2 linked regions of the Sinorhizobium meliloti genome follow. The protein of the gene in region 2 binds, or shares a complex with, the protein of the main gene of each other region. Links are inferred from orthologs where the notes say so. Each region holds a gene or a part of one and is shown on either strand. Other genes may lie near its edges.

What was found.
Region 1: the proteins of JOH52_RS01270 (region 2) and JOH52_RS17205 are in contact, whole or in part, in a crystal structure (PDB 3ZGX), measured with the Bacillus subtilis proteins. The link is inferred for Sinorhizobium meliloti from one-to-one orthologs.

The regions. Positions count from the first base shown.
Region 1 is NZ_JAGIOS010000001.1:3,537,870-3,541,129, reverse strand. What follows is about bases 1-2,952. They hold JOH52_RS17205 (segregation and condensation protein A), read left to right. Parts: upstream 1-1,032; coding sequence 1,033-1,872; downstream 1,873-2,952. Other genes in these bases: JOH52_RS17195 (ABC transporter ATP-binding protein), read left to right, coding at 2,649-2,952; scpB (SMC-Scp complex subunit ScpB), read left to right, coding at 1,865-2,584; nagZ (beta-N-acetylhexosaminidase), read left to right, coding at 1-960. Also shown: more of JOH52_RS17195, read left to right, coding at 2,953-3,260. UniProt on the Bacillus subtilis protein: Participates in chromosomal partition during cell division. May act via the formation of a condensin-like complex containing Smc and ScpB that pull DNA away from mid-cell into both cell halves.
Region 2 is NZ_JAGIOS010000001.1:259,360-263,702, forward strand. The notes cover bases 61-4,095. They hold JOH52_RS01270 (chromosome segregation SMC family protein), read right to left. Parts: upstream 3,723-4,095; coding sequence 261-3,722; downstream 61-260. Other genes in these bases: ppdK (pyruvate, phosphate dikinase), read right to left, coding at 61-63; JOH52_RS01275 (ISAs1-like element ISRm21 family transposase), read left to right, coding at 3,875-4,095. In the rest of the region: more of ppdK, read right to left, coding at 1-60; more of JOH52_RS01275, read left to right, coding at 4,096-4,343. UniProt on the Bacillus subtilis protein: Required for chromosome condensation and partitioning.

The sequences.
Region 1 (3,260 bases), 3.3 Mb from region 2 along the record:
GAACGCGACTTCTTTGCGGGCGAGCGCCCATGGGGCTTCATACTGTTCGGACGCAATATCGGCGAGGAAGAGCAGATCCGCGACCTGGTGGCGAGCCTGCGTGACAGCATCGGCAGCCCCCGGGCCCCGGTATTGATCGATCAGGAGGGCGGTCGCGTTCAGCGCATACGCCCGCCGCTCGTGCAGCAATATCCGAACGGCGCGGCCATCGGTGAAATCTATCGGCGGGACAGGGAACTCGGCCTGCGTGCCGCATGGCTCATGGGGCGTCTGCATGCCTTCGACCTGATGCGCTTCGGCATTACGGTCGATTGCCTGCCGGTACTCGATGTGCCGGTACCCGGCAGCCATGACGTGATCGGCAATCGTGCCTACGGGCATGACCCGGCGACGGTAACCGCGATCGGTCGCGCGATGAGCGAAGGTTTGAAGGCGGGCGGCATGCTGCCGGTGATGAAGCACATGCCCGGTCACGGCCGGACCTTCGTCGACTCGCATCACAACCTGCCGGTCGTCAGCGCCGGTCTCGATGAATTGAAGAGCAGCGATTTTCTGCCCTTCGCGGCAATGAAGGACGAAGCGATGGCCATGTCGGCGCACATGGTCTTCACTGCTATCGACCCGGACAACCCGGCGACGACCTCTGCGAAAGTCGTGCGCGAGATCATCCGGGGCCACATCGGCTTCGACGGTCTGCTGATGTCCGATGACGTCTCCATGAATGCGCTTGCCGGCGACATGACGGCACGTGCCGGCGGAATAATCGCCGCCGGTCTTGATCTCGTCTTGCATTGTCACGGCATTATGGAAGAAATGAAGGCCGTGGCAGATGTCGTTCCGGTTCTCTCCGGGGAGAGGCTCCGCCGGGCGAGGGCTGCCGAGGCCGCTTTCCGGGAACCGGACGACGCAGTCGAAGCTGCACTGCGCGCGGAGTTCAACGCAATGTTTGCGCTCGCCTAGGCTCTTGAGCCTGGCGGGCGGGTCCGTTGCTGAAAGGGCAGGGTCGTGAGCAAATCGGACGAAAGGCAGGAAATGCCTTCCGCGAAGGCGCCGATGGAGCCTTTGTGGCAGGACGAGTCTGCCCGTCGCGGATTGCACGAGGACGAGCTCGTCGTTGACATCGCCGGCTTCGAAGGTCCGCTGGACCTCCTGCTGCACCTTGCGCGCAGCCAGCGCGTCGATCTTTCCCGCATTTCGGTGCTGGCGCTCGCGGAACAATATATCGCCTTCGTCGAGCGGGCACGGTCTATCCGTATTGAGCTTGCAGCCGACTATCTCGTCATGGCGGCGTGGCTGGCCTATCTCAAGTCGCGCCTGCTCATCCCTCAGCCGGCAAAGGATGAAGGCCCATCGGGCGAGGAGATGGCCTCGGCGCTTGCGTTCCGCCTGAAACGTCTGGAGGCGATGCGCGACGCCGCGATGAAACTCGTGAACAGGAACCGCCTCGGCCGGGACATCTTCGTGCGCGGTGCGCCCGAGCACATCGTCACGGAGAGGAAGTCCGATTATGACGCCTCGCTCTACGACCTGCTGACAGCTTATGCGACGCTCAGGCAGCGTCAGGCGATAACCCAGGTGACGATCGAGAAGCGGCATGTCTGGTCGCTCGGCGATGCGCGTTTGATCCTGGCGAGAATGGTCGGGAGCCTTGACGACTGGACGGCGCTCGACCATTTCCTGATCCGCTACATGACAAGCCCGAAGGAGCGCGCGACGGCGATTGCGAGCTCCTTTGCGGCGTCACTCGAAATGGTGCGCGAAGGGCGGTTGGAAATCCGTCAGGAAGGGGCCTTCACGCCGATCTATCTGCGGCGCGGGCCAAATCCGTTCGATGCGGCAACCTTGGCGGAGATGGAGGCGGCGCGTGGCTGAAGCCCAGAAATTCCTGCCCGGTGACGAGGATTACGAGGAAGAATTTTCTTTCGATCCGAGGCTCGAGCAGGAAGCCGAGCGGATCGCCGAGGCCCTCGTATTTGCCTCCGCCCAACCGGTTTCAGAAGCCTATATCGCCGGGCGCCTGCCGCGCGGTGTGGACGTCGGAAGCGTGATGGCGAGGCTCAAGAACCGTTATGCGGGCAGCGGCGTCAACCTTGTTCAGGTCGCCGACCATTGGGCCTTCCGCACTGCCGCGGATCTGTCCTTCGTCGTCAATACGGACGAGCAGGAGGTCCGCAAACTGTCGCGCGCGGCGCTGGAGGTGCTGGCGATCATCGCCTATCACCAGCCGGTGACACGGGCAGAGATCGAGGATATCCGCGGCGTCCAGACTTCGAAGGGTACCCTCGACGTGCTCATGGAGGCAGGATGGGTGCGGTTCCGCGGTCGCAGGCGCACGCCCGGGCGTCCGGTGACGTTCGGCACGACGAGAGACTTCCTCGATCATTTCGGCCTCGAAGAGATCCGCGATCTTCCCGGCATCGAGGAACTGAAGGGGGCCGGCCTGCTGTCCGGGCGTGTCCCTTCCCATCTGAACATTCCGGTTCCGATCGGCGACGATGAGTTTGCCGAAAACGAGGATCCCATCACCCAGATGGACCTCGAAGAACTGGGCCTCTTGACACCGAAGCCTGAAGAAGACGATTAAAAATCCTGAGTATGGATATCGGCTTTAGGTATAGAACGGGATCTTCGGGTCGAGGAATGCAAGCATGGTTTCAGATGCGCGTAACGGCGCCGTCGCGATGACGAGGCGCTCGGGTGTGTCGTTCGCAGCGAACCTGGCATTCGAGAATATCAGCCATCGTTACCATTCCAAGGATACGATCAAGGGCGTAACGCTCAAGGCCGAAGCCGGCGAAGTGCTCTGCCTGCTCGGACCGTCCGGCTCCGGCAAGACAACGCTGTTGCGTATCGCCGCGGGCATCGAGAAGCAGACGGGCGGGCGCCTTCTGCTGAACGGACAGGAAATATCCGGCCCTTCCATCTTCGTTCCGCCCGAGCAACGCGGCGTCGGCCTGATGTTCCAGGACTTCGCCCTTTTTCCTCATATGACCATCCGTGAGAACGTCTGTTTCGGCTTGACCGAATTGCCGAAGAAGAAGGCATTGCTGCAGGCCGATGCCGCGCTGGAGCGGGTCGGCCTTCTGCATTATGCCGAGCGGTATCCGCATGTGCTCTCCGGCGGCGAGCAGCAGCGCGTGGCGCTGGCCCGTGCACTTGCGCCGCGGCCGGCGGTGCTGCTGATGGACGAGCCTTTTTCCGGCCTCGATTCCCGCCTGAAGGATTCTATCCGCGCCGACACGCTGGCCATACTGCGCGAG
Region 2 (4,343 bases):
GTCACGGTCTTCCGCGCTCCCTTCGGCCTGTCCCGCGCCGAAGGTATATACCCATTTCGCCATGCCTGTTCTCCACCCGAAACAGCCGTCGACCTAAAATCAGGAACGTGATCGAATCTAAGACGTTAGAGCGGGATGCGGGCGGAAAACCGCGCACACGTTTCCTTATCCCGATCTAGACCATCTACAGTATATGTTCCGGGCTGAAAATGCACTCGGCGAAGATTTTTGTTGCAGTGCACCAAATTGCAGAGCCGCCATCAGACGGCTTCGCGCAGCCGCTCTGCCGTCTGCAGGTCTACCGAGACGAGCTGCGAGACGCCCTGCTCGGCCATTGTGACCCCGAACAGGCGGTTCATCCGGGCCATGGTAATCGGATTGTGGGTGATGATGACGAAGCGGGTCTCGGTGGAGGCCGCCATTTCGTCCATCAGGTTGCAATAGCGCTCGACATTGTGGTCGTCGAGCGGCGCATCCACCTCATCGAGAACGCAGATCGGTGCCGGATTGGTGAGGAAGACGGCAAAGATCAGCGCCATGGCAGTCAACGCCTGCTCCCCGCCGGAAAGCAGCGTCATCGTCTGCGGTTTTTTGCCGGGCGGCCGGGCAAGGATTTCGAGCCCCGCTTCCAACGGGTCGTCGCTCTCGATGAGCTGCAGTTCCGCCGTGCCGCCCCCGAAGAGGTGGGTGAAAAGCCGCTGGAACTGCACATTGACCACATCGAACGCGGCAATCAGCCGCTCGCGGCCCTCGCGGTTGAGGTTCTGGATGGCACTCCTCAACCGGCGGATCGCCTCGATGACGTCGTCACGTTCCTTGAGCAGCGCCGCGAGCCGCTCCGAAAGCTCCTTCTGCTCCTCGTCGGCGCGCAGGTTGACGGCGCCGAGCCGTTCCCGCTCGATCTTCAGCCGCTCGAGTTCCCGTTCGACGCCGCGCATATCCGGTAGTCCTTCGTCGGAGCCGAGACCGGTAAGGCGCATCACTTCATGGGGGGCGCAGGACAGTGCTTCGAGAATGCGTGCCTCGATCTCGACACGCCGCTCCCGCGCGGAAACAAGCCGCTCTTCGGCGCGGCCGCGCTTTTCGCGTACCTCTGCCAGCTCCGAGAGCGCGGTAGCGGCCTGGCGATCCGCTTCGCGTTGATGGTTTTCCGCCTCGGCGAGTCTGTCGGCCGCCTCTCGGCGCGACGCCTCCGCCTTCTGCAGCTCGTTCATCAGCGCGCGGCGCTTGTCGTCGAACTCGTCAGGCGCATCGAGCAGTTCCTCGACCTCCTCCCGCGCCTCCGCCTCGCGCTCGCGAAGCGTCGCGATGTGATCTTCGGCGCTGGCCGCCCTCGCTGCCCAGGTCTCTCGCTCCCCGGCGATGGCCGCAAGCCGCCTGAGGCGCCCATCGTTTTCGCGTGCGAGACCGTCATGTGCAGCGCGAGCCTCGGCCGCCGCCGCACGGTCGGTCGCGACTTCGGCCGTCCGCCTGCTCAGCCGCAGGTCGAGTTCTGCAAGATCCGGCTGACCGGCAGAGGCTTCCTTGGCCGCCTCGATCTCTTCGGCGATCTCCTCGGCCTGGCCTTCGATCTGGAGCTTCGTCTCGGCAAGCACCGCGCGGCGGCGCGCCAGATCGCCGGACGCCCGCTCGGCCACCGCCAGGGCATCGCGCGCCTCGGAGAGCTGCCGTGCAAGCATGCGTTGCGCCTCGCGCGAAAGCCTTAGCCGCTCGTCCTCGGCGCGGATGCGCGCGCCGGCAGCGGCAAGATGCGCCTCCGCCTTCAGCGATGCATCGCTCGCCTCCTCCGCCTCACCTTCCAGTTCGGAAAGGCGGTTCTTCTGGGCAAGTCTCAGGCCCGCAGCACTTGGCGCTTCCGAGCCGGTGACGTGGCCGTCCCATCGCCAGACGGCGCCCTGTCTCGTCACCAGCCGCTGGCCGGCCCTGAGGAGCGGCAGCAGTCGCTCCGCCTCCCCGTCGCTCTCTACGATCCCGATCTGCCGGAGCGCTCGCCTCAGCGCCTCCGGTGCCTGGACGAAATCGATCAAAGGCAGGGCGCCGGCCGGCAATGCGGGATCTTCCGCATCGTCGCCGGGCATGCGCCAGTGCGTCGGCGCCGCCTGTTCCAGAGGCGAATCGAGGTCGTCGCCAAGAGCCGCGCCAAGCGCCGCCTCGAAGCCGCGCTCGACTTTCATCTCCTCTACGACGGCCGGATAGGTGCTGCCGCCGGCCGCCTCCAGCATGCGCCGGATCGTTCGCGCTTCCGTCTCGATGCCGTTCAGCCGCGCCCGGGCCTGGTCGACGGGCAGGCGCGCGGCGGCTTCGTCGGCGCGCGCCTCGGCGAGGCTCTCTTCGACGGCGGCGACGGCGGCCTCGGCCTCCTCCAGCGCCGCCTCCGCAAGCTCGACCTGCTCTCTCTTCTCGTCCGGATCGGGGAGTCGCGCCATCTGACCGTCAAGATCGTCGAGTTCACGCCCCTGATCCGCAAGCTGGCGTGCAAGGCGAGCCTGCCGCTCGGAGAGATCGCGTAGCGCTCTCTCGATCTGGTTGCGCGCGGCCTGCGCCTCGGCGCGCTCGGCCGTAATGCGGGCGAGACCGGCTTCGCTCGCCGCAAGCTTTTCATTGGCCTCATCGAGCCTTTCACGTGCCTGAGCGCCGCGATCATCCGCCTCGGCCAGCACGTCCCGCAGTTCTTCCTCCTCCTGATCGAGGCGGGCGAGAATGCCGGCATTGTCGGCGATCAGCCGCTCTTCGCGGGCGATGTCCTCCGCAAGTTGCGCCAGCCGCCGCTGCAATTCCTCACGGCGGCGCAGGATCCGGCCGGCATCCTCCTCGAGCTGGGCGCGAGCGATCTGCAGGCGCTGCAGCCCGGCAGCGAACTTCGCCTCGTTTTCACGCAGTTCCGGCAGCTTGAGGCTCGCGACGGCCTGAGCCTTGGCGGCTTCCATCTGCGCCTGCGCCTTCTCGGCGACGAGTGCAGTGATCTGGTTCAGGTGGCTGGTCGCCTCGGCCTCCGCTTCCTTGGCCTGCACCCAGCGGGTATGGAACAGGATCGCCTCGTGCCGGCGGATTTCCGCAGACAGCATCTTGAACCGGTTGGCCTGGCGCGCCTGGCGCTTGAGGCTCTCGATCTGGCTTTCGAGCTGCGAGGTAACGTCGTCCAGGCGCTCGAGATTGGTTTCGGCAGCCTTCAGCCGCAGTTCCGCCTCATGGCGGCGCGAATGCAGGCCGGAAATGCCGGCCGCCTCCTCGAGCAGCTGCCGGCGCGCCTGCGGCTTGGCGGCGATCAGCTCGCCGATGCGGCCCTGGCCCACCATCGAGGGCGAGCGTGCACCGGTGGACGCATCGGCAAACAGCAACTGCACGTCCTTGGCGCGCGCCTCCTTGCCATTGATGCGGTAGACCGAGCCCTGCTCGCGCTCGATGCGGCGCGTCACCTGTATCTCGTCGCTGTCGTTGAAGGCTGCGGGCGCGGTGCGGTCGCTGTTGTCCAGATACAGGCCGACCTCGGCCGTGTTGCGCGCCGGGCGGTTGCCGGATCCGGAAAAGATCACGTCGTCCATGCCGGAGGCACGCATGTTCTTGTAGGAGTTCTCGCCCATCACCCAGCGGAGCGCCTCGACAAGATTGGACTTGCCGCAGCCGTTCGGCCCGACGACCCCGGTCAGGCCACGCTCGATGACGAATTCCGTCGGTTCGACGAAGGATTTGAAGCCGAGCAGGCGCAGCCTGGTGAATTTCATGAGGAGCACGCCGGGGCAGCGACAAGCCGGCACCCCCCTCTGCCCTGCCGGGCATCTCCCCCGCAGGGCAGGGGAATCGCATTTAGCAAATAAGCGGTTGTTTTGTTGCGGCAAATCGATTCTTGGAGTTCTCCGCTGACTTGGAGGTCTCGATGAGTAGATTTGCCGCTTGCTTTGAAGATTTGCCCGATCCGCGCGGTCGCAATGCGCGCCATCCGTTGACGTCGATCCTGTTCATTGCCGTTGCGGCGATTGTCTGCGGTGCGGAAAGCTGTACCGATATGGCCGATTTCGGCGTTGCCAAGAAGAAATGGCTGAAGACAATCGTGCCGCTGCCCTATGGCATTCCCAGCCATGACACCTTCTCCACCGTCTTCCGCCATCTCGATCCGGATGCCTTTGACGCGGCCTTTCGCCGTCTCACGGCGAGCTTTGCGCAGGGTCTCGAAGGGGTGGTAGCGATCGATGGCAAGGCGGTGCGCGGTGCCTACCGGCGCGCCGCCAAGGCCACGCCACTCCACTTCGTCAATGTCTGGGCTGCCGGTCCCGGTCTGGTCATCGGCCAAAAGCTCGCGCCGGGCCGCAATGAGGTGCAAGGGGCTCTCGATGCGCTCGCGCTGC